2 regions of the Streptomyces sp. NPDC058697 genome follow, and region 2 is predicted to be linked to the other one. Evidence: riboswitches for the same ligand, from Rfam matches in the RefSeq annotation. Region 2 holds a riboswitch; the other holds the start of a gene.

Region 1 (14,435 bases), on a different contig from region 2:
CTCTCTGGTCGTGCTCTCCTCGGTGGCCGGCGAGCGCGCCCGCCGCGCCAACTTCATCTACGGCTCCAGCAAGGCGGGCCTAGACGCCTTCGCCCAGGGCCTGGGCGACGCCCTGCACGGCACGGGCGTCCACGTGATGGTCGTACGCCCCGGCTTCGTCCGCACCAGGATGACGACGGGCCTGCCGGAGGCCCCCCTCGCGACGACCCCCGAGGCGGTCGCCACAGCCATCGAGACGGGCCTGCGCCGACGCTCCGAGACGGTGTGGGTACCCGGGGCACTACGGGTGGTCATGTCGGCACTGAGGCACGTACCACGAACGGTGTTCCGCCGCCTGCCGATCTAGGGGGCGACGCCCCCTAGGGGCGCGGGGAACTGCGCGACAAGCCCCCACGGCCCGCACTACGAGTACTGCCCCCGCTCCCCCGCGGAGCGCTACCTCTTGAGCGACACGATCACGGACTTGCTCATCGGATTGCCACTCTGGTTGACCTGGACGTGCCCCACCCCAAGAACCCGACCGGTGCCCGGCACAACCTCCACGGCCGACAGCCACAACGACTGCCGGGACCCCGCCCGCACCCCACCCTCACTGGGCAACCGCGGCCGCGTGATCTTCGTACAGGCACCATCCGTGCCGACGTACCGGTTGCCGTCCAGGAAGAGCCCGCGCGTGCCGTCGACCGCCATGGGGACGCGCCCGGCGCAGTCCCCGGCGGCGTCGGGCGTCTTGGCCCAGTCGGAGCCGTCCCAGCGCAGCCGTACGGCCTCCTCCTGGGGTTCGTCCTCGACCTCGCCGTGGTTGAAGCTGTGCATGCCGTACGCGCGGACGTCGTCGGCCGCGAGCGCGAGGACGTCGTCGATCGAGGCGCCCGGCTCGGGCGGCACCGGCTCGGGGAAGCGGTAGGCGGGGGTCTCCGTCAGCTGCCAGGAGGAGCCGTCCCAGTGCACGGCCGCGGGCTGGGTGAACTCTCCGCCGTCACTGCCGTCACCCGTGTCACGGTGGCCGACCGCCCACAGGTCGTCGGCCGCGACGCCGTCGAGCGAGACGACGGTGGCGGGCAGGGTCGAGGTGCTCCACCGGGTGCCGTCCCAGTGGTGGATCTGCGAGTCGCCGCTCAGGGCCCAGACGTCGTCGGCCGCGAAGGCCTTCATGTCGACGAGCCGTCCGCCGCCCGGCAGCTCCGGGAGCGCGGTCCAGCGCGTGCCGTCCCAGCGGACCGTCCGTGGCCCTGCCAGGGTCGGCAGTGAGGCCGTCAGCAGGAACCCGTCCGGGCCCAGGGAGTCGAAACGGGCCTCGTGGACGGCGGAGCCAAGCGCGGCGGGCATCGGCTGCCGCTGCCAGCGCGTGCCGTCGTAGCGGAGCAGATACCCGTCGTCACGCGACGGATTCGCGCTGTTCGTGACGGCGCCCGCGACCCAGATGTCGTCGTCGGCCGTCGCGATCACGTCCGACAGCTTGCTCTCGTCGTCGAGGATCTCGTCGTACGTCCAACTCGGCCCGGACGTCCCACCGGCGGCCGAGGTGGACGACGAGGGTGCTGCCTTCGACTTGCCGTCGTCGCCGTCTGCCTCCGTACCGCATCCGGTCAGCGCGAGGCCGAGCACAGTGAGCCCCGTCACGATCCTGCGCATGATCCCCCTGGTCGTCCGATGCCCCGCCCGCCCCATCCGTGGGCTGTCCGCTCGGCGAGTCGTCCGCTCAGCGAGCCGGGAGCGGGCCCCGCTCCGCGCGGGCGGCCTGCGGCGGTACGACCGCGCCTCCGAAGGCGTAGTCACGCAGCCTGCGCCACACGCCGTCGGCCCCCTGCTCGTAGAGCGCGAAGCCGGTGCACGGCCAGTCGGCCGCGTACTCCGCAAGCTCCTCGAACGCCCGGTCCATCGCCTCGTCGTCGATGCCGTGCGCCACCGTCACATGCGGGTGGTACGGGAACTGCAGCTCGCGCGCCACGGGCCCGGACGCGTCCCTGACCTGCTTCTGCAGCCAGGTGCAGGCCTCGGCCCCCTCGACGACCTGCACGAACACGACGGGCGACAGCGGACGGAAGGTTCCGGTGCCCGACAGGCGCATCAGGAAGGGCCGGCCGGCGGCCGCGACCTCGACGAGATGCGCCTCGATCGCGGGCAGCGCCGAGTCGTCGACCTCGGTCGGCGGCAGCAGTGTGACGTGCGTGGGGATGCCGGAAGCCGCGGGGTCGCCGAAGCCCGCGCGCCGCTCCTGGAGCAGGCTGCCGTGTGGCTCCGGGACCGCGATCGACACACCGATCGTTACGGTCCCCACGTCGTCTCCTGTCGTTGTGTTGATGTTCCGTCGTGTTTATGCACTTCTCAGGCAGGGGTTGCTGCCGGTTCGGCTATCGACTGTACGGCCGTACGGCCCCGTTCCGGTTGTCGTACCGGTGTTGTCCTGGTCTCGTACTGGCTGTTGTCCCGGTTGTTGTCGTCCCGGCAGTCAGTGTTTCGCCGGCAGGAAACCCACTCTGTCGTACGTCTGGGAGAGGGTCTCCGCGGCGACGGCGCGGGCCTTCTCGGCCCCCTTGGCCAGGATCGAGTCGAGCGTCTCCGGGTCGTCCAGATACTGCTGCGTACGCTCCCGGAACGGAGTCACGAAGTCGACCATGGCCTCGGCGAGGTCGGTCTTCAGCGCACCGTAGCCCTTGCCGACGTACTTCTGCTCCAGTTCCGCGATACCGGTCCCGGTGAGGGTGGAGTAGATGGTCAGCAGGTTGCTGACGCCGGGCTTGTTCTCGACGTCGTACCTGATCACCGTGTCCGTGTCGGTGACCGCGCTCTTGACCTTCTTGGCGGTGACCTTCGGCTCGTCGAGAAGGTTGATCAGGCCCTTCGGAGTCGACGCCGACTTGCTCATCTTGATCGCCGGGTCCTGGAGATCGAAGATCTTCGCCGTCTCCTTGAGGATGTACGGCTTCGGGACGGTGAACGTCTGACCGAAGCGGCCGTTGAAGCGCTCGGCGAGGTCGCGCGTCAGCTCGATGTGCTGGCGCTGGTCCTCACCCACCGGGACCTCGTTGGCCTGGTACAGCAGGATGTCCGCGACCTGCAGGATCGGGTACGTGAAGAGGCCCACCGAGGCGCGGTCGGCGCCCTGCTTGGCGGACTTGTCCTTGAACTGGGTCATGCGGGACGCCTCGCCGAAGCCGGTGAGGCAGTTCATGACCCAGGCGAGCTGTGCGTGCTCGGGGACATGGCTCTGGACGAAGAGCGTGCAGCGCTCCGGGTCGAGACCGGCGGCCAGCAGCTGGGCCGCGGCCAGCCGGGTGTTGGCGCGGAGGTCCGCGGGGTCCTGCGGAATGGTGATCGCGTGCAGGTCGACGACCATGTAGAACGCGTCGTGGGACTCCTGCAGGGCCACCCACTGACGGACGGCGCCGAGGTAATTGCCGAGGTGGAACGAGCCGGCGGTGGGCTGGATTCCAGAAAGCACGCGAGGACGGTCTGAAGCCATACTCACCATTCTCTCAGGTGTCAGGGGCCGTTCCGGAACTGGTCGGAAACAGATGTGCCACGGGTGGGAACCGATCTGCCTCCGGCGGTGTAACAAGAGCGTGAGGACGCGGGAGGGGGGCCGCATCGTCGATGAGGCCGCGGTGATCGCACGCGTGCGCGCCGGAGAGCCGGAGGCGTATGCGGAGCTGGTGCGTGCCCATACGGGCATCGCGCTCAGGGCGGCCGCGGCACTGGGGGCGGGTGCGGACGCGGAGGACGTGGTGCAGCAGGCCTTCTTCAAGGCCTACTGCACCTTGGGGCGCTTCCGGGACGGCGCGGCGTTCAAGCCGTGGCTGCTCTCGATCGTCGCCAATGAGACGAGGAACACAGTGCGGACGGCGGTGCGCCAGCGGACGCTGGCCGGCCGTGAGGCCGCCCTCGTGGAGGCCGAGCCGCTGATACCGGAATCGACGGATCCGGCGGCCGCGGCCCTGGAGGTCGAGCGTCGGACGGCCCTGCTGACCGCCCTGGAAGGACTGGGCGAGGACCACCGCCTGGTCGTCACCTACCGCTATCTGCTGGAGATGGACGAGTCGGAGACCGCCCAGGCCCTGGGCTGGCCGCGGGGGACGGTGAAATCCCGGCTCAACCGCGCCCTGCGGAAGCTCGGCAGACTGCTGCCGGAGTTCGAACCGCGGGAGGGGCGGGAGGGTTCGGGCGATTCGGAGGATGGCACTGATTCGGCTGATGCGGCGGGCCTGGGCGGCCTAAGGGGTCGGAGGACGCGGGGAGGAGGTGATGAGCGTGGGTGACTCTCATGAGCCGGATGAGTCGCATGAGTCGCATGAGGCGGGGGGCACGGGGGCCTCCGGTGACCGGGGACCTGGTGAGGGCCAGTACGGGGGCCAGTCCGGGGGCGGCGGCGGGGACGGGCATGGGCGCAGGCCGGGGCAAGGTGATGGGCACGGGCAGGGTGTCTCCCGGTTGCCCGAGGAGCTGCGGGCGCTCGGGCGGTCGCTGGACCGGCCCGGGGCGGTGGGCGGTGAGTCGATGGTCGAGCGGGTGCTGGAGCGGATACTCGCCGAACATGTGCCGGTCCCTGTCGCTGAGCCACCGGGCCTCTCGGAACGGGTGAGGGCGATGCGCCGATGGGCCCGGGCGCGTCGGCGCGCGCTGGCCGCGGGGCTGTGCGGTCTGCTGACAGTCCTCGTGCTCACGCCTCCGGTGCGCGCCGCGGTCGTCGAGTGGTTCGACTTCGGCGGGGTGGAGGTGCGGTACGACCCGTCGGCGACGCCTTCGCCGGGGGCCGGGGTGCCCGGCTGCGGCGGCCCGTCGCTCAGCCTTGCCGAGGCCGAACGGCAGGCGGGCTTCGCGCCCCTCGCGCCCCCTGCCCTGGGAACCCCGGAGGCGGTGACGGTGACCCGCGAGCCGAAGGGGCGGTTCCTGATCACCTTGTGCTGGCGCGAGCAGGGGCGGACGGTCCGGCTGGACGAGTATCCGGCGGTGCTGAGTCCCGGCTTCGCCAAGTTCGTGCGGGAGCAACCGGAGTATGTGCCGCTGGGCGAGGACACGGACTCCGTCGGGCGTATGGCGCTGTGGTTTTCCGACCCGCACCTCCTGCGCCTCTGGCTGATGGACGGGGACGGCGAGTTCACCCGCTCCGAGCGGACCGCGGGACCGACGCTGCTGTGGATGCACGGGGGCAACACGACGCTCCGGCTGGAGGGTGTGGCGTCCAGGGCGCGGGCGGTGGAGATCGCGAAGTCGCTGGACTAGCGGGCCCGTTGGCCGGGCGGGACGGTTCTGGGTGGACCGGGGCGGTTCTGGGCGGACCGGGGCGGACCGGGGCAGGTCTGGGTGGCCGGGGCAGTTCTGGGTGGGCCGGGACGGAGCAGACCGAGGTGGCCTGGGCTCCTCGAAATTTTGGTCGGTGACGAGTGGGAACCCCGGCGGGTCGAGCGGTGTACCAGAAGTGACACGCGGGTGCGGGCGGACCGCACCGAGGCCGATTGGGGGGTGTCGGGATGCGCAGGGTTCGTGCACGGGTGACGGGGAGCCCACGGATGACGTGGAGCCGGGGATGGGCGGCGATCTCGGGGTGGGCGATGGCGCTCGGTCTGGTGGTGATGTGCGCGCCCACCGCGGCGGCCGGCGGTCCGACGAGTGTGCTGGTGGTCTCGCCGGAGAGCGGACAGAGCGCGGCGCTGTACGCCTCGAAGGAGGAGTACGGGGAGTTGCAGCGCCTCCTCGGAGCGTCGGACAGCGGCACCCGCGAGGAACCGCCCGGGCTGGGCGTGGGCAGCGGTCGGCAGATCAACGTCACCTGGATGCTCCATGACGTGTCGCCCTGGCGGGTCGACCGCGTCTATCCGGAGACACCGCGCACCAAGGACGTCTGGATACACACGGCGGCCAACGTTCCGGAGTCGATGAACGGCCACTGGCACAGGGCCGAGCAACCTGCCGCCGTGCGCGCGCTGTTGAAGAAGCTCGGCGTGCTGGGCGAATCGTCCGGCGAGGGCGCCGGAGCCATCTATCCGGCGCCCTGGGAGACGACGGAGGATGCCGCCGCCGCACCCGCGCCGGAACCCGGGTCCACGGAGCGGTCCGGCGCGGCCACGGATGCCTCGGCGACGGCGCCGGACGACGGCACCGACTGGTGGTGGGCGATACCTGGGCTGGTGACCGGGGCTGTGCTGGCCCTGGGGCTGCGGCCGTTCGTCGGGCGGTTGCCGGGAGTGCGGCAGTTGGGCCGTCGGCGGGTTCGGGAAGCGGGTCCTCGGCAGGAACTGAGGGATGTCTGAGAGGGGCGTGGGAGTTGTTCGGTCCGGGGCGGGTGACAGGCGGTACGGCAGATTCCGCGGGCGGCTCGGGGTTGGCAATAGCCGGGCTCGCGGCGGGGCTCTCCCTCGGCGTCGGCGGCACCCTGCTGATACGCCGCGCGGCGGCCGGGCGTGAGCCGGGGCCGCCGCGGGAGTGCACGACAGGAGTTGATCGACTTGTGAGCCGGCTTGAGGGTCGACTGGTGGGTCGGCTCGTGGATCGGCTGGTGGGTCGACTGGTGAGCCGGCCTCTGAATCGGCTTGTGAATCCGCTGGTTCGGCTTGTGAGCTGGTTCCGGCCGGGACCCGGTGTCGTCGGTTCTCGGTCTCGGCGCCCGGGCCCTCGTTCACGCCCTCGCCCTCGCCCTCGGATTCAGCCGCCGCCTCAGCCGCGGTCTCAGCCGAGGTCGATCTCCGGGTAGAGCGGGAAGCCGGTCAGGAGGTCGGTCGCCCGGTGGGAGATCTCGTCGGCGATCTTCGGGTCCAGGACGTGCTGGGCCTTGGAAGGGGCGCCCTTGGCGGTGGTGCCGGGCTCCGTGGTGGCGAGGACGCGGTCGATGAGGCCCGCGATCTCGTCCATCTCGGTGGCGCCGAGGCCACGGGTGGTGAGCGCCGGGGTGCCGATGCGGATGCCGGAGGTGTACCAGGCGCCGTTGGGGTCGGCGGGGATGGCGTTGCGGTTGGTGACGATGCCCGAGTCGAGCAGGGCGGTCTCGGCCTGGCGGCCGGTGAGGCCGTAGGAGGAGGCGACGTCGATGAGGTTGAGGTGGTTGTCGGTGCCGCCGGTGACCAGCGTGGCGCCGCGTCGCATCAGGCCCTCGGCGAGAGCGCGGGCGTTGTCGACGACGGCCTGGGCGTAGTCGCGGAACTCGGGGCGGCGGGCCTCGGCGAGCGCGACGGCCTTGGCGGCCATGACGTGCGGCAGGGGGCCGCCGAGAACCATCGGGCAGCCGCGGTCGACCTGGTCGGCGAGGGAGGAGTCGCACAGGACCATGCCGCCGCGCGGACCGCGCAGCGACTTGTGGGTGGTCGTGGTGACGATCTGGGCGTGCGGGACCGGGTCGAAGTCACCGGTGAGGACCTTGCCTGCGACGAGACCGGCGAAGTGCGCCATGTCGACCATGAGCGTGGCGCCGACCTCGTCGGCGATCTCCCGCATGATCCGGAAGTTCACGAGACGGGGGTAGGCGGAGTAGCCGGCGACGATGATCAGGGGCTTGAACTCACGGGCGGAGGTGCGCAGGGCCTCGTAGTCGATGAGGCCGGTGGCGGGGTCGGTGCCGTAGGAGCGCTGGTCGAACATCTTGCCGGAGATGTTCGGGCGGAAGCCGTGGGTGAGGTGGCCGCCGGCGTCCAGGGACATGCCGAGCATGCGCTGGTTGCCGAAGGCCTGGCGCAGTTCGGCCCAGTCGGCGTCGGAGAGGTCGTTGACGTTGCGGACGCCGGCCTTCTGGAGGGCGGGTGCCTCGACGCGGGCGGCGAGGACGGCCCAGAAGGCGACGAGGTTGGCGTCGATGCCGGAGTGCGGCTGGGCGTAGGCGTGCTCGGCACCGAAGAGCTCACGGGCGTGCTCGGCGGCGAGGGCCTCGACGGTGTCCACGTTGCGGCAGCCGGCGTAGAAGCGGCGGCCGACGGTGCCTTCGGCGTACTTGTCGCTGAACCAGTTGCCCATCGCGAGGAGGGTGGCCGGGGAGGCGTAGTTCTCGGAGGCGATCAGCTTGAGCATCTCGCGCTGGTCGGCGACTTCCTGCCCGATGGCGTCGGCGACGCGGGGCTCGACGGCGCGGATCACTTCGAGGGCGCTGCGGAAGGCGGTGGATTCGTTGGAGAGGGGCTCTGGCATGACGGCCTCCGGACGTGGGCGTTCGGCGTTCACGGTTCGGCCCAGGCGCACGGCACACAGTTCATGGGCCGCTCCCCGATGGTCGGTCCCATCCCAGCGCGCCAGTCACGGCCCGTGGATCAGCGTACCGGGCGCGCCGGTTCGTCGGGTTCCCCCGTCCACCATGCGAGCGACGATAGGAAAGGAGCCACACGTAGTCGGACGGCTGGCCGGGAGCCGGACCGGAGTTCTGGCACAGAAACCGGAGTTCTGGCACAGAAGCGGGAAAAGAAGCAGGTCACGAGCCCTTGTGCGGCCGGAAACGGAGACCCCGTGAGCACCACCGAAGAACTGATCGCCTCGGCCGAAGCGCACAGCGCGCCCACCTACCACCCGCTGCCGGTCGTCGTGGCGACGGCGGACGGGGCCTGGATGACGGATGTCGAGGGGCGCCGCTATCTGGATCTGCTGGCCGGGTATTCGGCGCTGAATTTCGGTCACGGCAACAGGCGGCTGATCGAGGCGGCGAAGGCGCAGCTGGAGCGGGTGACGTTGACGTCGCGGGCGTTCCACCACGACCGGTTCGCCGAGTTCTGTACGCGGCTGGCCGAGTTGTGCGGCATGGAGATGGTGCTGCCGATGAACACGGGCGCGGAGGCGGTCGAGTCGGCGGTGAAGACCGCCCGAAAGTGGGGGTACCGGGTCAAGGGCGTGCCCGAGGGGAGGGCGAAGGTCGTCGTGGCGGGCAACAACTTCCACGGGCGTACGACGACGATCATCAGTTTCTCCACGGATGCCGAGGCGCGGGCGGACTTCGGTCCGTACACGCCGGGCTTCGAGATCGTGCCGTACGGGGATCTGACGGCGATGCGCGCGGCGGTCACGGAGAACACGGTGGCCGTGCTGCTGGAGCCCATTCAGGGCGAGGCGGGGGTGCTGGTGCCGCCGGCCGGTTATCTCGCGGGCGTACGGGAGCTGACGCGTGAGCGGAACGTGCTGTTCGTGGCGGACGAGATCCAGTCGGGCCTCGGGCGGACGGGGCGGACCTTCGCGTGTGAGCACGAGGGGGTCGTGCCGGACATGTATGTGCTGGGCAAGGCGCTCGGGGGCGGGGTCGTGCCGGTGTCGGCGGTGGTGTCGTCGAGCGAGGTGCTCGGAGTGTTCCGGCCGGGTGAGCACGGGTCGACGTTCGGCGGGAATCCGCTGGCCTGTGCGGTGGCGCTGGAGGTGATCGCGATGCTGCGGTCGGGCGAGTACCAGCGGCGGGCCACCGAGCTGGGCGAGCATCTGCACCGGGAGCTGGGGCAGTTGGCCGGTTCGGGCCGGATCACTCAGGTGCGGGGGCGCGGGCTCTGGGCGGGAATCGACATCGACCCGGCGTACGGCACGGGCCGGGAGATCTCCGAGAAGCTGATGGACCGGGGTGTGCTGGTCAAGGACACCCATGGGTCCACGGTCCGGATCGCACCTCCGCTGGTGATCAGTAAGGAGGACCTGGACTGGGGGCTCGCGCAACTGCGGGACGTGCTGGGCGTGTAGCCGGCCGCTCTGTCCTCTCCTGCCCCCGGCCCGGTGCCGGGAGGGCAGCCGGGGGGGCAGCCAGGGGTCAAAGGATCACGTGTGGCAGGAAGCGGGCGTACTCGTCCGTGATCAGGCCGGAGGATTCGCGGATGCCGAGGCCTGCCGACTCGTTCTCGACGACCCAGGCTCCGAGGACGACGCGGTTGCCGTCGAAGGAGGGGAGGGGTGCCAACTCCTGGTAGCAGCAGGGTTCTTCGCGGAGTACGGGAGCGGAGCCCGGTTCGTGGACCGTGACTCCGGCGCCCTCGCGGCCGAGCAGGGGCTTGGCCACGTATCCGCGGGTGGTGGCCAGTTCGCGGGGGCCGTCGAGGAAGGCGGGGAGGAGGTTGGGGTGGTCCGGGTACAGCTCCCAGAGGATCGCGAGGAGGGCCTTGTTGCTGAGCAGCATCTTCCAGGCAGGCTCGATCCACATCGTGGTTCCCGTGCCGCCGCCGTTGTCGAGGGTGGCGAGGATGTGCGGGGCGAAGCGGTCGGTGGTGAGCCATTCCCAGGGGTAGAGCTTGAAGCAGCTGCGGATGAAGCGGAGTTGCTTGTCGACGAAGCGGCCGGAGAGGCGGTCCCAGCCGATCTCCTCCATGGCGATCCAGGCGGTGTCGAGGCCGGCCTGTTCCGCGGTCTCCTTCAGATAGGCGACGGTCATCAGGTCCTCGCCGAGTTCATCGGCGGCGGAGTGTGCGAAGTAGAGGGGGTTGCCGGGCGGGAGGAGGGCGGACTGATTCTTCCAGGCGTCGACGAGGCGTTCGTGGAGGGAGTTCCACTGGTCGGCGCCGGGGAAGCGTTCCTCCATCCAGAACCACTGGGGGCTGGCGGCCTCGACGAGTGAGGTCGGGGTGTCGGCGTTGTACTCAAGGAGCTTGGCCGGGCCCGTTCCGTCGTGGCGGAGGTCGAAACGGCCGTACAGGGAGGGGAGTTCGGCGCGGCGGTGCCAGGCCTCGGTGACCGCCTCCGCAACTCGGGGGTCGGTGAGGCCGAGGTCGGTGAGGCGGTTCTCGGTGACGATGTGCTCGGCCGCCGCGAGGCACATCGTGTGGAGTTCCTCGACGACCTCCTCCAGGGCCTCGACCTCGGGGAGGGAGAAGACGTAGTACGCGGACTCGTCCCAGTACGGGCGCAGGGAGTCGTCCGGGTGGCGGGTGAGGGGGTAGATGAGGCCCTGTTCCTCGACGGTCTGCTGCCAGCCGGGGCGAGGGGTCGTGGTGCGGCGTTCCATGACGACGGTCCGGTTCCTCGGAGTTGCTCGGGGTTCTCGGAGTGCTCGGAGTGCTCGGAGTTCCTGGGTTCTCCTGGGTTCTCCTGGCTTCGCCGGGGTCAGCCGCCGCCGCTGCCTGAGCCTGAGCAGCCGAAGCCGTCGCGGTCCACGGCCTCGCTTCGGCTGAAGGTGCCGTAGTCGGCGTAGCCGGCGCTGACGTCGGAGTCGTAGTACCAGGCGGCGTCGACCGTGCCGGTCCGGCTGCCGCTGCTCTTGCGGTTCTTGCCGGACGAGGAGGAGGTGGAGCCCGACTTGCAGTTCTTGTCCGCGACGACCTTGTAGCCGTTGACGTACTCGTAGCTGTCGCGGTCCACGCAGCGGCGGTCGGGGTCGGAACCGCACGAGGTGAGGGCCGCGGCGAGGACGCCCATTCCGCCGAGTACGACCGTGCTCGAACGCAGTTTCCTGCGCTGGTCCGCCATGTTCTCTCCCCCGTTGGGCCCGTCCGGCGGGCTCGTCCATGGCCGGCTCGGTTGTCCGGCCCCCGACAGGTTAAAGATCAAGTGAGTGGGTTGTACAAGCGGCTCCCCCGAACTCTCGCTCCCCTACAGTCGCTTTGTGCTCTTTGGAATGGTGTGCGCCCTTGGTGCGGCGGTGTGCTTCGGCACGGCGACGGTGTTGCAGGCGATCGCGGCGCGGGCGGCCGCACGGGGACCGGAGAGCTCCGGCTCCCCGGGAAACTCCCCTGACGGATCGTCCGGCGGGACTTCCGGCGGATCCTCCGGCGGGGCTTCCGGTGTGGACGCCGCCCTGTTGTTGCGGGCCCTGCGCGAGTGGCGGTACATCGCGGGGCTCGCGCTCGACGGGGTCGGGTTCGTGCTGCAGATCGCGGCCCTGCGGTCGCTGCCGATCTACACGGTGGGGGCGGCGCTCGCCGCGAGCCTCGCGGTGACGGCGGTGGTCGCGGCCTGGCTGCTCCATGTGCGGCTCAGCGGGCTCGAATGGGGCGCGGTCGGGGTGGTGTGCGCGGGGCTCGCGATGCTCGGTCTCGCGTCGGGGGAAGAGGGCGACCAAGCCGGGTCCACCGCGCTCAAGTACGCGATGCTCGGCACCGCCGTGGTCGTGCTGCTCCTCGGCGCGCTGGCCGGACGGCTGCCCGACCGGGGGCGGGCGCTCGCGCTCGGGCTGGGTGCCGGGTTCGGGTTCGGGGTGGTCGAGGTGTCGGTCCGGCTCATCGACGGGCTCACTCCCTCGGCGCTCTTCACCAACCCGGCGACATACGCCCTCCTGCTGGGCGGAGGCGCGGCGTTCCTGCTTCTCACCTCCGCGCTCCAGCGGGGCTCGGTGACGGCGGCCACGGCGGGGATGGTCATCGGAGAGACCATCGGGCCCGCGGTGGTGGGCGTGGTGTGGCTGGGCGACCGTACGCGGGAGGGGCTGGCCTGGCTGGCCGTACTCGGCTTCGCCGTGGCGGTGGCCGGGGCGCTGGCGCTGGCCCGCTTCGGGGAGGCGCCGGTGGAGGCGGACGAGTCGGAGTCGGTTTCGCCATAGGGCTCAGCAGGTCGGCTCCGTTCCTCGCAGGGCCGTTCCTCGCCGGGCCATTCCTCGCCGGGCCATTCCTCGCGGGGCCGTGTCCCGCGCGGCCCCGCAGCCGTGTCTCGCGCGGCGCACCGCACGGCAGCGCTGGGGCAGCGCTAGGGCAGCGCCCTGATCAACGCCTCCAGCGCTCCCGGCCATGCGCTGTCCGTGGGCGTCCCGTACCCCACGACCAGGGCGTCCAGGGGTGGGGCCGTGGCGGACGGGTGGCGGTAGCGGGTCAGGCCGTGGACCGCCAGGCCCTGCCAGACCGCCGAGCGGACGACCGACTGCTCGGTGCCGGGCGGGAGTTGGAGTACCGCGTGGAGGCCGGCCGCGATGCCGGTGGCCGTGACCGACGGGGCGTGGGCGGCCAGGGCGGAGACGAGGTGGTCGCGACGACGGCGGTAACGGAGGCGGGAGGCGCGCACATGTCGGTCGTACGCGCCCGACGTGATGAACTCCGCCAGGGTCAGCTGGTCCGGAACACCGCACGACCAGTCCGCGTCGCCCTTCGCCGCCGCGATCTCGGCCGCCAGGTCCGGCGGCAGGACCAGCCAGCCGAGGCGCAGGCCGGGGGCCAGGGACTTGCTGGCGGTGCCCATGTACACCACGTGGTCGGGGTCGAGGCCCTGGAGCGCGCCCACGGGCTGCCGGTCGTAGCGGAACTCTCCGTCGTAGTCGTCCTCCAGGATCAGCCCGCCCGTCCGCCGCGCCCAGTCGACGACGGCTGCCCGGCGGTCGGGATGCAGGGGCACACCCATGGGGAACTGATGGGCGGGCGTCAGCAGCACCGCCGCCACAGACGCACCCTTGCCCCCGGTCAACTCCTCCGTGCGCGTGCCCAGTTCGTCGAACGGCAGGGTCGCCGATCGCAGCCCCGCCCGCTCCACCAGATTCCAGTGCACGTCGAGCCCGTACGACTCCATCGCCAGCGCCCCGGCGGCCCGCTGTCGCAGCACCGCGCCGAGCAGCATCAGGCCGTGTGCGAACCCGGAGCAGATGAGGATGCGTTCGGGGTCGGCGCGTACGCCGCGGGCCCGGGCGAGGTAGCCCGCGAGCGCGGTGCGCAGTTCGACGCGGCCGCGCGGGTCCCCGTATCCGAGGGCGTCGTACGGGGCCGCCGCGAGGGCCCGGCGGGAAGCCTTGAGCCACTCGGCGCGCGGGAAGGAGGCGAGGTCGGGGGTGCCGGGGACGAGGTCGTACGCCGGGCCGCCGGGCGTACGCGGCCGGGGTGCGGCGGAGGCCGGTGCCACCACCGCCCGCTCGGCGACCCGCGTGCCGGAGCCTTGCCGGGCGGTGAGCCAGCCCTCGGCCACGAGGTCGGCGTACGCGTCGGCGACGGTGTTGCGCGCGATGCCCAGATCGGCGGCGAGGGAGCGCGACGACGGCAGCCGGGTCCCGGGCGCGAGCCGTCCGCCGCGCACCGCGGCCCGCAGCGCGTCCGTCAGGCCTTTGCGCAGGCCGGAGCCGGTACGCGTCACGTCGAGATGCAGATCCACTCCGAAAGTGGCCCAGGATTTCACCATGGAAATGGACCATACTCCTGGGCTACTCCGAGCGTAGGCTCATGATCATGACGACGAACACCACACCCGCCGACACCACTACGGACACCACCACGGACACCTCGATCGACACCCCGCTCGCCCGCGAGCACGCCCCCCGCCTCCAGTGGACCGAGTTCGCCCCCGAGGTCTACAAGGCCATGGTCAGGCTGGACGCGGCCGCCCGGAAGGGCGTCGACCCGGTGCTGCTTGAGCTGGTGAAGATCCGCGCGTCGCAGCTCAACCACTGCGCGTTCTGCCTCGACATGCACACGAAGGACGCGTTCGCGGCGGGCGAGAGCGTCGAGCGGATCGTCCAGCTCAGCGCGTGGGAGGAGTCACGGCACTTCTACACGGAGAAGGAGCTCGCGGCACTCGCGCTCACCGAGGCCGTGACGGTCCTGACCGACGGCTTCGTGCCGGACGAGGTGTACGAGGCCGCCGCCCGCCAG
Region 2 (14,435 bases):
GCCCCTACACGCGCCCTCTCACCTGCGTACGGCCGTCAGGGGCGGCGCGGCTCCGGACCCCAGTAGGACGGGCCTCCGCCGCGCCATTCGATGAGGGGTGACACCGCGGCCTCGTTCTCGTCGAATTCCAGGCCCGCGCGGCGCAGGAACTCGACGACGTCCGGGAGGTTCATGGCGACGCCGATCGACTCGCCGTGGACCGTCACGCGCCGCCCGCCTTCCTCCTGCGGCGGGTGCATGATCACTACGGGATGTTCCGGCATGCCCTCAGCCTCACCCGGACCGCCCCGGCGCGCATCCGGGGGCCACTGGGGGCCGCCGGAAATTCGCCGAGAACGACGTCGGCGTGCGCCTCCCCACGAGACGCACGCCGACGGACCGGGCCGTTCGCTACGCGACGGCTCTACTCGACGGCCCCGACCAGTCCCATGGCGGGGGCCGCGAGGTCGGTCACCTGGTGGAGCTGCTCCAGCTGGTAGAGGCCGTTCAGCTCGTTTAGCTTGTCGAGCTGGTCGGAGACCCTGGGCATCTGGGCCTTGTGCTCCGCGGGAAGGTCGCTCACCGCGAGCGAGTCGAGCATCGCGATGGGGTTCACCTTTCCCGTCTCCGGGGTGGTGGCAGCGCTCGCGGACGGTACGGCAAGGCCCGTGACGCCGACGGCGAGGCCAACGGCGGCGACGATACGTCGTGTTGAGATCATGCCTTCAGCAACGGTGGCGGGCCGCCCACGGACACGGCCGCATCCGGCCCCTCACCCGACAGGCTCATCGGCCCGGCTGCGCTTGCCGTGGCCGCCGCGCCGGAGGAGTCTCAGAGGGAGAGGCCCACTGCGGCCCGCTCCGTACCGGGCCGCGGCCTTCGCCAGTGGTCCACAAGGAGGTCCATCATGGGCACTGCGGAAAACCCCGGCTTCGACACCGAAGCGCTGCGCCGGGGCATCGAAGGCCAGAACGCGTCGGCGCTCCTGTCGCTGTACGCGGACGACGCGGAAATGCGCGTCGTCGACCGCAACACCCAGCCCAGCCATCCCAAGGTCATGCACGGCCGCGAGCAGATCCGCGAGATGCTCGACGACGTCTACAGCCGCGACATGACACACAAGTTGGAACAGTGTGTGGTCCAGGGCGACCAGGTCGCCTTCACCGAGTCCTGTCAGTACGCGGACGGCACCAGGGTGCTCGCGAACTCGATGATGTCGCTGCGCGACGGCAAGATCGTCGGCCAGACGGTGCTGCAGGCATGGGACGACGTAGAGCAGTGAGGGGTATGCCGGGGGTCCGGATCACGACCCGTCTGACCTGGACCTTTTCGGCTCGGAGCCGTCCGGGGCGGCCTCTGCGGCCTCGACCGGCTTCCGGAGCAGGTCGGCGAGTGTCCGCTTCTCTCCTTCTGACAGCACTGAGAGCAGCGCGTTCTCGCCATGTTCTTCGCAGGCCGCGTGCCGCTCGAACGCGTCGTATCCCGCCTCGGTGAGCCGTACGTGGACCCGGCGTCGGTCGGCCACGACGACCTGGACCACATACGGGCACGGGAGCGCTGGACCCGGGCGACCGCACTCGGCGCCCGAGCGGGGAACGTCCCCGGCATCGGTTCCTGGCAGGCCTGGACCCGACGGCCGGGCCGGAGGAGGACTCCTGACCCTCGACCAAGCCCCGTAAGGGGCGCGGGGAACTGCGCGACCAGCCACGGACGGCCCGCAGAAGAACGGCATACCAGCGGGAGCGTACTGTGGTCGCAGGCCGTGACTGGCGCTGAGGTGGAGTACCACCGGGGAGCGGCCCGACGCACACGTCTTCGCCGCGCGCCTGGGCATCTTCTACGACGCTCAGGAGTGGCTCATGTCCCAGGCCCAGTTGATGGACGGCACCGGTCCCGCCCGGCGAATCGTCGAGGAGACGGCCAAGCGGGCGGCCGACCTCACCGAACGCACCGGAGTGGCACCCTGTCTGGCCACCGTGCTGGTGGGTGAGGACCCCGCCTCCGTCACGTACGTACGCATGAAGCAGAACCGTTCCCGCAAGGCGGGTATCGAGTCGCGGCACGTGGCTCTACCTGCCGCGACAACGACGGCCGAGCTGGTCGGCACGCTCACCGCGCTGTCCGCCGACCCGGCCGTGCACGGCATTCTCTTGCAGCACCCGATGGGTCACCACATCGACGAGCGCGCGGCGTTCGAGGCGATCGCTCCGGAGAAGGACGTCGACGGGGTCACTCTGGCGTCGTTCTCCGCGATGAGCTTCGGGCTGCCGGGCTTCGCGTCGTGCACGCCCGGCGGGATCATGCGGCTCCTGGACGAGTACGACGTCGATCCGGCCGGCAAGCGGGCGGTCGTGGTGGGCCGAAGCGCGATCCTCGGCAAGCCGGTGGGGATGCTGCTGCTCGGCCGGGACGCCACGGTGACGTACTGCCACTCGCGCACGGCCGACCTGTCGGCGGTCGTGCGGGAGGCGGACATCGTGGTGGCCGCGGTGGGGCGGCCCCGCCTGATCCGCGGCGAGGACATCAAGCCGGGCGCGGTCGTCGTCGACGCCGGCTACAACCCCGGCAACATCGGCGACGTCGACTTCGACAGCGCACGGGAGCGGGCCTCGCTGATCACTCCCGTACCGGGCGGCGTCGGTCCGATGACGATCGCCACGCTGCTGGCCCAGACCGTCGAGGCGGCCACGCGGCAGACCGGCGCCTGATCACCGCATCCACGCGCTGTAGTCCACGACGTCACCCGCCCTGAGCCCGTACTCGGGCTCGGCGACCGAGGCGGTGCTCTCCAGGCCGAGGACGGCACCGCTGACCGGATCCATGATCAGCATCCGGTGGTAGCCGGTGCCGTCGTACACGTACGCCTGACCGTGCCGGCCCAGCCGATCGGTCACCTGGCCGACGGGCCGCAGCCCGTCGGCGTCCGCGAGGAGCCGGGCGAGGGCCGCGACCTCACGGGTGCCGAGGGTCCAGGTGTCGAGCAACAACCGTGTGGCGTCGAGCAGTTCGCGCGTGGTCAGGGGGGTGTCGGTGTACTGCGCCTCCTGCAGATAGGCGCGCAGCCGCTCGGCGTCGTGCGGGGGCGGCGACTCGGGCGGGGCATCGCTCCAGCTCGGCGGGAAGGTCTGTTCGCTGATGACGTGACCGTCGTCGACGAGACGCGAATCGCCGTCCTCGTCGGACAAGACCGGACGGCCCGGGTGACGCGGGTCGGTCGCGACGACCAGTTCCGTGTGGCTGTCGTCCGCGTTCCAGCGCACGATGCGCTCCACGGGGAGCGTGATCGGAGGCTTGTCCTCCGACATGCCCATGCTCCACGACTGCACATGCGTGCCCTTGCGCAGCCCGGCCGAACCGTCCGCCGCGGCCGCGTCGGCCCGCTCTGCCAGCCGGTCCAGCGGTACGGGGGTGGAGTCGGCCCGGACCACCAGCGGGCGCGGTGCGGCCACCGCGGGGGTGGTGCTCGGTCCCGCGAGGAGAAGGGCGAGGGAGGTCACGGCGACGGCAGCGGTCGTCGCGAGGGCCCACACCAGACGCGTACGACGGGGGCGGGGGCCGCGCAGCAGCCGGCCGAGGCTGGCACCGCCGGGCAGGAAACGGCCCGGCTTCGGGCGCTCGTCGGCCGCCGGGCCCACGAGCTGGTTGAGGCGGCGCTCGGCGTCGTGGCCGAGCGGTCCGTCGCCGAAGCGGGGGTCGCCGGACGGCACCGGGTTGGCGCGGCGCAGCAGTTCGAGTTCGTCAGCCATGGCGCTGCTCCTTCGGGGTGTCGCGGCGAGGAGTGGTGGGACCGGCGGCCACGGCGGTGCGCATGCTGTCGATCTCGGCTCTGAGCCGACGGCGGGCCCGGTGCAGCCGCATCGCCGCCGCCCTGCTGCCGCAGCCGAGGGCCACGGCGACCTCGTCGATGCCGAGTTCCTCCCAGGTGGTGAGCCGCAGAACCTCCTGGTCGGCGGGCGCAAGCCGGGCCAGCGCCTCGTGCACCCAGGCGCCGGGCCGCTCCGAGTCGGGGCTGTCCACGATCTGCCGGCCGTGCGCGGTCTCGTCGTGACCGAGCCTGTCGACGAGTCGCCGGCGGCGTCCGTAGCCGCGTACCGCGTTGGACAGGCAGTTGCGTGCCACGCCGTACAGCCAGGGAAGAGGGGAGGCGGGCAGGTCGGAACGGCGTCGCCAGGCGACGGTGAAGACCTCCGCCACCACTTCCTCGACTTCACTCGTCCGCCCGTCCAGTCGCCGCGCAACGTACCGGCTGACCGCCCAGTAGTGCTCGCGATAGGCAGCGGCGAAGGTCTCGTCGTTGCTCATGTTCCGTAGGTGTCCGGCAGTCCCTCGATCGTCACACCCGCATGCGGTGATCCTTGTCGCTCGGCTCCAGTGTGACGCCGGGACGGGCCGCGGACACAGGCGGGGTATGGAGAGCAACACTGTCACCCCGGCGCTCGCGCCCCCGCGTGCGGGCCGTCGCCCGGGCCTCGCCGCCGTCCGCTGGCTGACCACCACTGACCACAAGACGATCGGTACGTTGTACCTGGTCACGTCGTTCGCGTTCTTCTGCATCGGTGGCGTGATGGCGCTGTTCATGCGCGCCGAGCTGGCCCGTCCGGGCACGCAGATCATGTCGAACGAGCAGTTCAACCAGGCGTTCACGATGCACGGCACGATCATGCTGCTGATGTTCGCGACGCCGCTGTTCGCCGGCTTCACCAACTGGATCATGCCGCTGCAGATCGGCGCGCCCGACGTGGCGTTCCCCCGGCTGAACATGTTCGCCTACTGGCTGTACCTGTTCGGCTCGCTGATCGCGGTCGGCGGTTTCCTCACCCCGCAGGGCGCGGCCGACTTCGGCTGGTTCGCCTACAGCCCGCTCTCCGACGCGGTGCGCTCGCCGGGCATCGGCGCCGACATGTGGATCATGGGTCTGGCGTTCTCCGGCTTCGGCACCATCCTGGGCGCGGTCAACTTCATCACCACCATCATCTGCATGCGCGCCCCCGGCATGACGATGTTCCGCATGCCGATCTTCGTGTGGAACGTGCTGCTCACCTCGGTCCTCGTGCTGCTCGCCTTCCCCGTCCTGGCCGCCGCGCTGTTCGCGCTGGAGGCGGATCGGAAATTCGGCGCACACATCTTCGACGCCGCCAACGGCGGAGCGTTGCTGTGGCAGCACCTGTTCTGGTTCTTCGGGCATCCAGAGGTGTACATCATCGCGCTGCCGTTCTTCGGCATCATCAGCGAGGTCATCCCGGTCTTCTCCCGCAAGCCGATGTTCGGCTACATGGGCCTGATCGGCGCGACCATCGCCATCGCCGGCCTGTCGGTGACGGTGTGGGCGCACCACATGTATGTCACCGGCGGGGTGCTGCTGCCGTTCTTCTCCTTCATGACGTTCCTCATCGCCGTGCCGACCGGGGTGAAGTTCTTCAACTGGATCGGCACCATGTGGAAGGGGTCCCTGTCGTTCGAGACCCCGATGCTGTGGGCGACGGGCTTCCTGATCACCTTCACCTTCGGTGGTCTGACCGGTGTCATCCTGGCCTCGCCGCCGATGGACTTCCACGTCTCGGACTCGTACTTCGTGGTGGCGCACTTCCACTACGTGGTGTTCGGCACGGTGGTGTTCGCGATGTTCTCCGGCTTCCACTTCTGGTGGCCGAAGTTCACCGGCAAGATGCTCGACGAACGCCTCGGCAAGATCACCTTCTGGACGCTGTTCATCGGCTTCCACGGCACCTTCCTCGTCCAGCACTGGCTGGGCACGAACGGGATGCAGCGCCGGATTCCCGACTATCTGGCCGTGGAAGGACTGACGGTCCTCAATACGGTGTCCAGCATCTTCTCCTTCGTCCTCGGGCTGTCCCTGCTGCCGTTCTTCTACAACGTGTGGAAGACGGCGAAGTACGGCAAGAAGGTCGAGGTCGACGACCCGTGGGGTTACGGCCGTTCGCTGGAGTGGGCGACCTCCTGCCCGCCGCCGCGGCACAACTTCGTCGTCCTGCCGCGGATCCGTTCCGAGTCCCCGGCGTTCGACCTGCACCATCCCGAAATCGGTGCCGTGGCCGGGCAGTTGCCTGCGCCGGAGAGGGTCCTGCGGTGACGGCGATGGACGAACGGCCGGTCGATGCGGGGGCGTTGATCCACGAGTTGGAGGGTCATCTTCTGATCGAGGCCACCCGGGGTGAGGGGCGGGCCGAAGCGGGCCGTTTCACCCGGCAGTTCGGGTGGCTGACCGACAGTCAGCGGGTCGAGGTCGAGGAGCGGTTCGCGGAGGTGTACGTGGCGCTTGCGGGGGTTTCGTGGCGGCGGACGGTTCAGCGGGGTGCTGAGTTGCGGGGTGAGTATGAGGGGGCGTATCGGGTGTTGCGTCGGCGGCTGCTTGCGGGGTGGTTGTTTGGGATGGGGCTCCTCAGCGCGGCCGGCGTGGCGGTCCTCTCTCTGGTCCGGCCATGACGTGGTGAGTGTTCCGCTCCGCGGGAGGGTCGTTCGACAGCTGCGGGCCGGCCGTGGCTGGTCGCGCAGTTCCCCGCGCCCCTTACGGGGCGCGCTGTACTGCAGCGGAACTCACCAGTCGCGCTCAGCCGACCCGCTCCGCCAGGAAGTCCTCCCAAGTCCGCTTGCCCACGGTGGTGTTCGTGAAGGAGAGGTTGTCGCCGGCGCGGTACGCGCGGCCGGCCTTTCCCGGTATGCGGACGGGGAGCATGGGGCGGCGCTTGCCGTGGGTCTTCAGGTAGGTGGTGAGGAGGTCGGTCAGGGTGTAGGTCGTTGGGCCGGTCAGGTCGGGGACCAGGCCGGCCGGCCCGGCGAGGGTCAGTTCGACCAGTCGGGCGGCCACGTCACGGGAGTCGACCGGCTGGAAGCGGAGTCCGCCCGGGACCGGGATCACGGGCAGCTTCGCCATCCCCTGTGCCATCTTCAGGACCAGGTCGTGGAACTGGGCGGCCCGCAGTGTCGTCCATGGGATGCCGGAGTCTGCCACGGCGCGCTCGGCGCCCAGCTTGGCCCGGAAGTAGCCGAGCGGGACCGCGTCCGCGCCGGTCACCGAGATGTAGACCAGGTGCCGTACCCCGGCGTCGGACGCGGCCCGCACCAGGTTGCGGGTCGCCTCGTCGTCGCCCTTGGGGCCGCCCGCGAGGTGGAGGACTGTCTCGACTCCGGCCAGCGCGGCCTCGATGCCCTCGCCCTTGAGAAGGTCGGCGGTCACGTACTCGACGCCTTCATCGGATGCGCGGCCGTGCCTGCTGAGGACCCGCACGTCGTGGCCGGCCTCCCGCAGGAGGGGGACGACGTGGCTGCCGAGGGTGCCCGTACCGCCGGTGACCAGGATGGGAGTCGTCATGGTTCCTCCGTAAATCGCTCGGCCCGGGAGTCCGGCTCCCGGTACCTTCGGCTGGGTTTTTGTGGATCTACTGCCATGACCCCGGCCGACGAAGGAATGTGACACGTGAACGAGCTCGACTGGCTGACCGAGGGATTCGAGGAGCACCGGCCCCGGCTGCACGCGATGGCGTACCGGATGCTCGGTTCCGCGAGTGAGGCCGACGACGCTCTTCAGGACGCCTGGCTGCGGGTGGGCCGCCCCGACACCGACGGCGTGGAGAACATCGGCGGGTGGCTGACGACGGTGGTGGCGCGGGTGTGCCTCAACATGCTGCGCTCGCGGGAGCACCGGCGTGAGGAGTCGCTCGAAGCGCAGGAACCCGTTCCGGCCCACGGTCGGGACGACGGGCGCGATCCCGAGGAGGAGGCGCTGCTGGCCGACTCGGTCGGGGTGGCCCTGCTGGTCGTGCTGGACACGCTGTCCCCGGCCGAGCGGCTCTCCTTCGTCCTGCACGACATGTTCGCCGTGCCCTTCGACGAGATCGGCCCGATGCTGGAGCGTTCTCCGGCCGCCGTCCGACAGCTCGCGAGCCGTGCCAGGCGCCGGGTCAAGGGGGCCTCACCGCTGCCCGAGGCCGATCTGGCCCGTCGGCGCCGCGTCGTGGACGCCTTCCTGGCCGCCACCCGCGGCGGGAACTTCGACGCGCTGGTCGCCCTGCTCCACCCGGACGTGGTGCTGCACGCCGACAGGTCGGTCATCCCGACGCCCGAGCCCGTCGTGGTGAGCGGGGCGCGTACGGTCGCCGAGGGCGCGATGGCCGCCACGGGCCGGGCCCGGTTCACCGGTCCCGCGCTGGTGAACGGTTCGGTCGGACTCGCGATGGCTCCGCAGGGGCGGCTCTTCCTGGTGCTCGCCTTCACCATCACGGACGACATGATCACCAGGATCGACGTCGTCGCGGACCCCGACTGCCTCGCCGCACTGGAGCTCGCGGTGCTCGACGACTGACGACGGTAGGGCGCGTCGGCGTAGGGACCCTATGACCCGTACGGCACGGGCCGGCGCGGGTCGGGACGGGGCGGGCACGAGGTCACCGACCGGTCGGCCGGAGGAAACCGAAGCACCGTGAGCCGTTGGCGCCCTGACCCGCAGGTCAGGGCGCCGCGGCCCCGGCGACGGCCCTCTACGCCACCGTGACGTGCACCGTCATCTCGTCGGCCCCGGGGGTGCCCACCGTCTCGATCGTGACCCCGGTCCAGGTGCCCTGGGGCAGGTTCAGGGCGGGAGCCGTTTTCTCGCCGACGGTGGTGTTGTCCTTGAACGGGTACAGGTCGTCGCTGTCACCGCGGTTGCCCCGGCCGAACATCCGGGAGAGGTCGCCGCGGCCGTCCGCCTGGAGGAGTTCGATGGCCAGGTTCTGTTCGTCGTTGACGTTGTCGATCGATTCGTCGACGACGTAGACGGCGATCCCCTCGTCGGGCAGGAAGGCGTCCTGGCCGCGACGGCGGCGGTACTCGACGAGTATGTACTGGCTGTCGGACATGGTCGCGGGGTTCTGGATGAACACCGCTTCGCCGTCCTCGGCGGCGGGCCGCAGCCTGATGTCCCGGGTGGTCTTGTTCACCACCTGGGGCTCGATCCAGCCGTGGAACATACGCAGCATGGCGGTCGGGAAGACCGGGGTCAGACCGCCGTTGCCCCATGAACCGCCAGCCATCAGGCAGTAGTTGCCGAGTCCGGCCGAGCGGGTCAGCTGCTGCTGGCCGGTGTCGTAGTAGTCGGCCCAGCGTGCCGCGAGGTGGCCCCACTCATGGGCGCAGACGCCGACGGCACTGTCCTCGGGGACGGTCAGGAAGGTGCGCGCGGACAGGCCCGGAGCGACCTCGACGCCGCCGGGGATCGTCCACTTGAGGCTCCACAGGTCACCGCGCTGGGTCGTCTGCTCGGCGCCGCGTCCGGCGTGGATGACGAACAGGGCGGTGACGACTCCCTCGTCGAGTGCGTCGAAGGAGGTGAAGTCGACTCCGGCGTCGCGGGCCGCCAGTACGGCGTCGCGCGCCAACCCCTGTGAGTTGCGCGGGAAGTTGGCGTTCATGCCGGAGTTGCCGTCGGCGTAGAAGGACAGCGGCTGCGGCATCCGGAACCAGCCGTGCACCTCACCCTGGACGTCGATTCCGGTGCTCGGTGAGGTGTCGAAGGCGCTGACGTCGCGGTAGAACGAACGCATGCTGCCCGTCGGGAACTCGTCGAGGCCGAAGAGCATGCTGTCGTAGTGGCCGGGGCCGTGGTCGACCTCGTGCGGCTGGTCGGGAAAGTCGACGAGCAGCACCAACGTCCGTATGGTTCCGCGGAGTTGGGACGACGGCCGGGTGATGAGCTGTTTGTCGGTGCTCGGACCCGGGTCGAGGGCTCCGTCGTCGAGGCCGACGAGGTTCTCGCCCCGTCGTCCCGCGCGCCAGACGGTGTAGTACTCCTCGAACGTCGTGTTCCCGGGCAGGCGGCGCTGCTTGAGCAGTTCGAGATAGCGGGCGTACAGCTGCGCCAGGGCCTGGGGCGACAGCGGTACCGGGCAGGCTGCGGCACAGTCGTGGACTGGTCGTACAGGGCTGAGCGTATGACGCATCAGGCACCCCCTTCAGGGGACGAACCCCTCTTGCCGGACACGGAACATCCAGAAAGATCCGGCCGTGCGAAGGCCGTACGCCTTCTAGTAGTTGGGGGTGAGATTAATGTCAACGTCCCCGCGCCCCAAAGGGGCGCGGGGAACTGCGCGACCAGCCACAACGAATCCGCAGCCAACGGACAAAGCTCCCGGCGGAGCCCCTAGTTGAACTCGGACGCCATCCAAGAAGCCAGCTCCGAACGCGCCGCGCTCAGCACCGCGGCGGACGGGGCGGTCGCACCATTGGTGACCAGGGCATAGTGCAGCGTGCCCGAGTCGGGGGCCGTGAGCAGCAGCCGGCGGCTACCGGTGCCGCCCGGCTCGGCCGCCGTGGCGATCGGAGTGGTGCGGGTGTACGCCGGCGGACCGAACACCGTTCCGAGGTCGGAGACCACCGTGGTCGACGCGTTCGGGAAGGACGCCGGGAGGTGCAGTTCCGTCGGCTCGGCGCTGCCGTCGGAGCGCCAGACCTGCAGCGCGTACTGGCCGGAGCCCACCAGCTGCGCGACGTTCGGCAGGGAGCTCGGCACCGGGTTCCACGTCAGCGTCGTGGAACCGTCCCGTGAGCGGTCCTCGAAGGTGAACGCCAGCGAGCGGCCCGCGGTGGCGCTGGGGTAGACGCGGTCGAGCATCCGCGCGTCCTGGCGCAGTACGGCCTTGCCGGAGTCGTCGAGGCGTACCGCGGAGAGGTCCTCGTCGTTCCAGGCGTCTCCCTCGGTCTGCACCTCGTTCGGGTTGTCGTTCATCAGCTCGTGGTGGCGGCCGTTGTAGATGTCCCACTGCCACTGGGAGCCGGACAGGACGGGACCCGAACTCGCCGGTTCCGCCCACCAGTTGGCGCCCTTCACCCGGGAGTCGAGGGCCTGGTACATCGCCTTGTAGACCGTCGGCGCCTTGTCGGAGACGGAGCCGGTGAGCGGGTGTCCGAACTCGCTGATGATGGCCGTCGTCCCGGTGGCCGTGGCCCGGTCGCGGACGGTGCCGAAGTCGCCGACGTACTGGCCGTCCTCGGCCTTGCCCCACATGAAGACGCCGGAGATGGCCTTCTGGTCGTAGAAGTGGGTGTTGAAGACGTAGCGCGAGCCGAGGGTCGCGTCGAGCAGTCCGCCCTCCTGCTTCTGGAAGTCGATGTTGGCGTTCCAGAAGAGGTTCGGCTCGACGAAGGCCGGTTTGGCCTGCCAGCCCGCCGCGTCCATGCGGGCACGGAACTTGACGTAGAACGGCCACAGGACGTCCTTCTCCCACGCCCGGCTGGTCTGGCCCGAGTCGTAGGTGCCCGCGTGCGGCTCGTTCCACGGGTCGAAGCCGACGACGCCCGCGAACTGGGTAGCGGTGAGGTTCTGCTTCACATACGTCATCGTCTTCTGGGCGGTGTCGAGGAAGGCGTCCTGGAGGCCGTACTCGTTGTGCCAGAAGTCGTAAGTGGCCTGTGTCACGGCCGCGTTCGAGGTGATGTTCTGGCCCCAGAACGGGCAGATGCCGCAGTACTCGTCGGGGTAGTCACCGAGGTCGACGGCCCACTTGGGGGCGCCGTCGCCGGTGTACCAGCTGTCCGAGTCGAACAGCCAGCGGGAGTAGAGGTCCTGGTGGAAGTCGGGGTACACGCGGATGCCGGCGTCCAGGAACGCGCGTATCTGGTCGGTGGCGGCGGCCAGGTAGGCCGGGTCCACCTGGCCGCGCGTGGGCTCCGCGTAGGCCCAGGAGAGCAGGAAGCGGACGGAGTTGCCGCCGCCGAGCGCCCGCAGCGCGGTCGCGGACTTCTTGGCGTCCGCGACCGACGCGAATGGGAGGCCGTTGTTCTCCTTGAGTTTCGTCTCGCCGGAGACGTTGTAGCCGCGCAGCACGACCTCGCGGCCGAGGCCGTCGGTGAAGCGGCCGTTCTGGACCGTGAGGGTCGCGGCGGCGGCCGGGTCGAACCACAGATCGTCGGGGAGGGCTGCGGCGGGCTGAGCTCCGGTGGTCGTCAGGAGACCGGTCAGGAGGACGAGGACGCCGAGCAGATGCACACGCAACTTCGACATGCGCACAACAGTCGCGGGTGCCTCTTCGGCCCGTCAAGACTCCTGACTTGAGAGTAAGTCACCTTTTCCGGAATGGAGTTGTGCCGATCACCCGCCGGTCACCCGCCGATTCGCCGCGTCACGTTCAGCAGGTACTCCTTGCGGTTGAGAGGGTTGTGATCGGTACGCGGACGCTCCCGGACCGTGCCGCGCGCGACCGGCGCGTAGTGGTCGAACGCGGCCTCCAGCTCGCCCTCTCCGCTGGTCAGACCCGGTAGCCGTTGTTCGAGGCCGTGCACCTGAGCCGCGGGGATGGCCCCCTCCAGCACACATGACGTGCCCCGCGTCTCCGTCGTCCTGGGCACCGCCCGCAGCCCGGCGAGGACCGGGAGCAGGGCGCCCAGTGTGTCCACCGGGGCCTCCAGGCGGAATCCGTGCATCGGCTCGTACACCTGGCTGCCGGCCTCTCGCAGCGCCTCCATCAGCACGAGCGGGGTGAGGCCTCGGAAGTCCGCTCCCGTGCTCGACATGCTCTTGTCGAAGCCCTGGTGCGCATGGCTCTGCCGGGGCGAGTAGCCGGAGTGGGTCATGGTGACCGTGCAGTCGGTGACCCGCCAGCCGTGGATTCCCTGGTCCAGGGTCTCCTTCACGGTGTCCTCGACGGCCTTGAAGAAGGCGTACGGCATGGCACCCAGCTCGACCTCCAGGCGGAACTCCACGCCGGAGCCGACCGGCGCCGGGTCGACGCGCAGTCCGACCGTGGCGAGGAACGGGTTGGGTTCCTTGCCGTTGAACTCGACCGCCGTGCCGCTGCCGACGGGCCGCTCGACGCAGATCGTCGTCGTCTCGCGGAAGCCGACGTCGAGGCCGAACTCGTCGGCCAGGGTCGCCTGGACGACCTCCTTCTGCACCTCGCCGTAGAGGGACACGGAGATCTCCCGCCGTGTGTCGTCCAGACGCAGGTTGATCAGCGGGTCCTGCTCGGCGAGCTGGGTGAGTGCGGTGTGCAGGGCGCCCGTGTCGGCGAGGCGGTTCGGCACAACGACGGTTTCGAGAGTCGGCGGAGCGAAGAAGTGCTCGTACGACGGGCGGGGGGCGCCGATGCTGTCGCCGATCCTGATGCCGTCGAGGCCCCACAGCTTGCCGATGCGGCCGGCGGACAGCAGGCCGTCCCTGGCGTCCGAGCCGCGTTCGAAGACACGGACCGCGGTGACCTTGCCTTCCCTGCCGCCTCCGAAGGTCACCCGGTCCCGGGTGCGGAGGGCCCCGGAAAACATCCGCGCGTACGCGACCCGCTCCCCCGCCCGGCCCCGCTCGACCTTGAAGACCGTGCCGGAGACCTGTCCTGCGGTGTCGCTCTCGCCGGCGGGGAGCAGGTCCCTGATGCCGGCGATCAGCTCGTCCACGCCCGCGCCCGTCATGGCGGAGCCGAAGAACACCGGGTGCACGAGGGCACCCCGGGTCTGGTCCGCGAGTGCCGCGCGGAGCAGACCGTCCGGCACTCCGCCCTCGACGTACGCGGTGAGCAGCCGGTCGTCGTGGTCGGCCAGCACGTCGAGCGCGTCCGGGGCGATCCCCGGGACGAAACGCGCCTCGGGCGTGCCCTGTGCGGCGGTCCGGCCCATCGGGACCACGGCCGGGGTGAGGCGCTCGGTGACGGCCCGGAGCACGGCCTCGTCCCGTGCGCCCCGGCGGTCGATCTTGTTGACGAAGACGAGCGTGGGAACGCGCAGCCGTCGCAGCGTCCGCATCAGGACACGCGTCTGCGCCTGGACGCCCTCCACGGCCGAGACCACGAGCACCGCGCCGTCGAGCACGCTCAGGACCCGCTCCACCTCGGCGATGAAGTCCGGGTGACCGGGTGTGTCGATCAGATTGACCGTGACGTCGTCGATCTCGAACGAGACGACGGCCGACTTGATGGTGATACCGCGCTGTCGTTCCAGCGCGAGGGAGTCGGTCTGGGTGCTGCCGTCGTCGACGCTGCCGATCTCGTCGATGATCCCGACGGTGTGCAGCAGCCGCTCGGTCAGGCTTGTCTTACCGGCGTCTACGTGCGCCAGAATTCCAAGGTTCAGCGTGTGCACCGCTTGTCATGTCCTTTGAAGTGAGGGGGATTCCTTCCTGGGTGGACATGAACGGTGCGCGCATTGCTGCTCCTTGATTCCGGTCGACTGTGCCTCGCGGCTGATCCCTTTCAGTGCATCAGGCCCTGGCAGCTGCGAGCAACGGATTAACGCTCAACAAAGCCTGTCGCGGCACTCGCCCCTCCCGGGACACGGTCCTAGAGTGACGCCCATCACGTCCGGTGGCTGATTTCCCTCGCACCGTTCTCTGGGAGGGCACATGACCCGTATCTCGGTGAAGGTGGACGGCACGACGTACGAGGACGAGGTGGAACCCCGTCTTCTGCTGATCCACTATCTGCGTGACCGGCTGGGTCTGACCGGCACCCCGATTGGCTGCGACACGTCCAACTGCG

Evidence for each region. A riboswitch is a leader RNA that binds a small molecule or an ion and turns the genes downstream of it on or off. The one in region 2 is predicted to bind ZMP and ZTP.
Region 1: another riboswitch for ZMP and ZTP. It lies ahead of ACFWXQ_RS30845 (glycine hydroxymethyltransferase); the one in region 2 lies ahead of ACFWXQ_RS01875 (bifunctional 5,10-methylenetetrahydrofolate dehydrogenase/5,10-methenyltetrahydrofolate cyclohydrolase).

What each region holds. Positions count from the first base shown of each region.
Region 1 is NZ_JBHXSU010000015.1:202,115-216,549, reverse strand. Features, by position in the region: gene ACFWXQ_RS30880 (decaprenylphospho-beta-D-erythro-pentofuranosid-2-ulose 2-reductase) at 1-346, shown strand, start outside; gene ACFWXQ_RS30875 (hypothetical protein) at 436-1,635, opposite strand; gene ACFWXQ_RS30870 (2'-5' RNA ligase family protein) at 1,703-2,281, opposite strand; gene trpS (tryptophan--tRNA ligase) at 2,453-3,466, opposite strand; gene ACFWXQ_RS30860 (RNA polymerase sigma factor) at 3,567-4,259, shown strand; gene ACFWXQ_RS30855 (hypothetical protein) at 4,432-5,223, shown strand; gene ACFWXQ_RS30850 (hypothetical protein) at 5,511-6,251, shown strand; gene ACFWXQ_RS30845 (glycine hydroxymethyltransferase) at 6,667-8,112, opposite strand; ZMP/ZTP riboswitch at 8,145-8,231, opposite strand; gene rocD (ornithine--oxo-acid transaminase) at 8,425-9,630, shown strand; gene ACFWXQ_RS30835 (glutathionylspermidine synthase family protein) at 9,698-10,882, opposite strand; gene ACFWXQ_RS30830 (hypothetical protein) at 10,981-11,343, opposite strand; gene ACFWXQ_RS30825 (hypothetical protein) at 11,492-12,412, shown strand; gene ACFWXQ_RS30820 (PLP-dependent aminotransferase family protein) at 12,556-13,965, opposite strand; gene ACFWXQ_RS30815 (carboxymuconolactone decarboxylase family protein) at 14,013-14,435, shown strand, end outside.
Region 2 is NZ_JBHXSU010000001.1:419,601-434,035, forward strand. Features, by position in the region: gene ACFWXQ_RS01855 (hypothetical protein) at 36-263, opposite strand; gene ACFWXQ_RS01860 (hypothetical protein) at 404-700, opposite strand; gene ACFWXQ_RS01865 (nuclear transport factor 2 family protein) at 887-1,261, shown strand; gene ACFWXQ_RS01870 (hypothetical protein) at 1,283-1,519, opposite strand; ZMP/ZTP riboswitch at 1,732-1,818, shown strand; gene ACFWXQ_RS01875 (bifunctional 5,10-methylenetetrahydrofolate dehydrogenase/5,10-methenyltetrahydrofolate cyclohydrolase) at 1,839-2,687, shown strand; gene ACFWXQ_RS01880 (CU044_5270 family protein) at 2,688-3,725, opposite strand; gene ACFWXQ_RS01885 (RNA polymerase sigma factor) at 3,718-4,281, opposite strand; gene ctaD (cytochrome c oxidase subunit I) at 4,388-6,070, shown strand; gene ACFWXQ_RS01895 (hypothetical protein) at 6,076-6,423, shown strand; gene ACFWXQ_RS01900 (SDR family oxidoreductase) at 6,548-7,309, opposite strand; gene ACFWXQ_RS01905 (sigma-70 family RNA polymerase sigma factor) at 7,415-8,299, shown strand; gene ACFWXQ_RS01910 (M6 family metalloprotease domain-containing protein) at 8,475-9,914, opposite strand; gene ACFWXQ_RS01915 (cellulase family glycosylhydrolase) at 10,115-11,974, opposite strand; gene ACFWXQ_RS01920 (GTP-binding protein) at 12,073-14,040, opposite strand; gene ACFWXQ_RS01925 ((2Fe-2S)-binding protein) at 14,300-14,435, shown strand, end outside.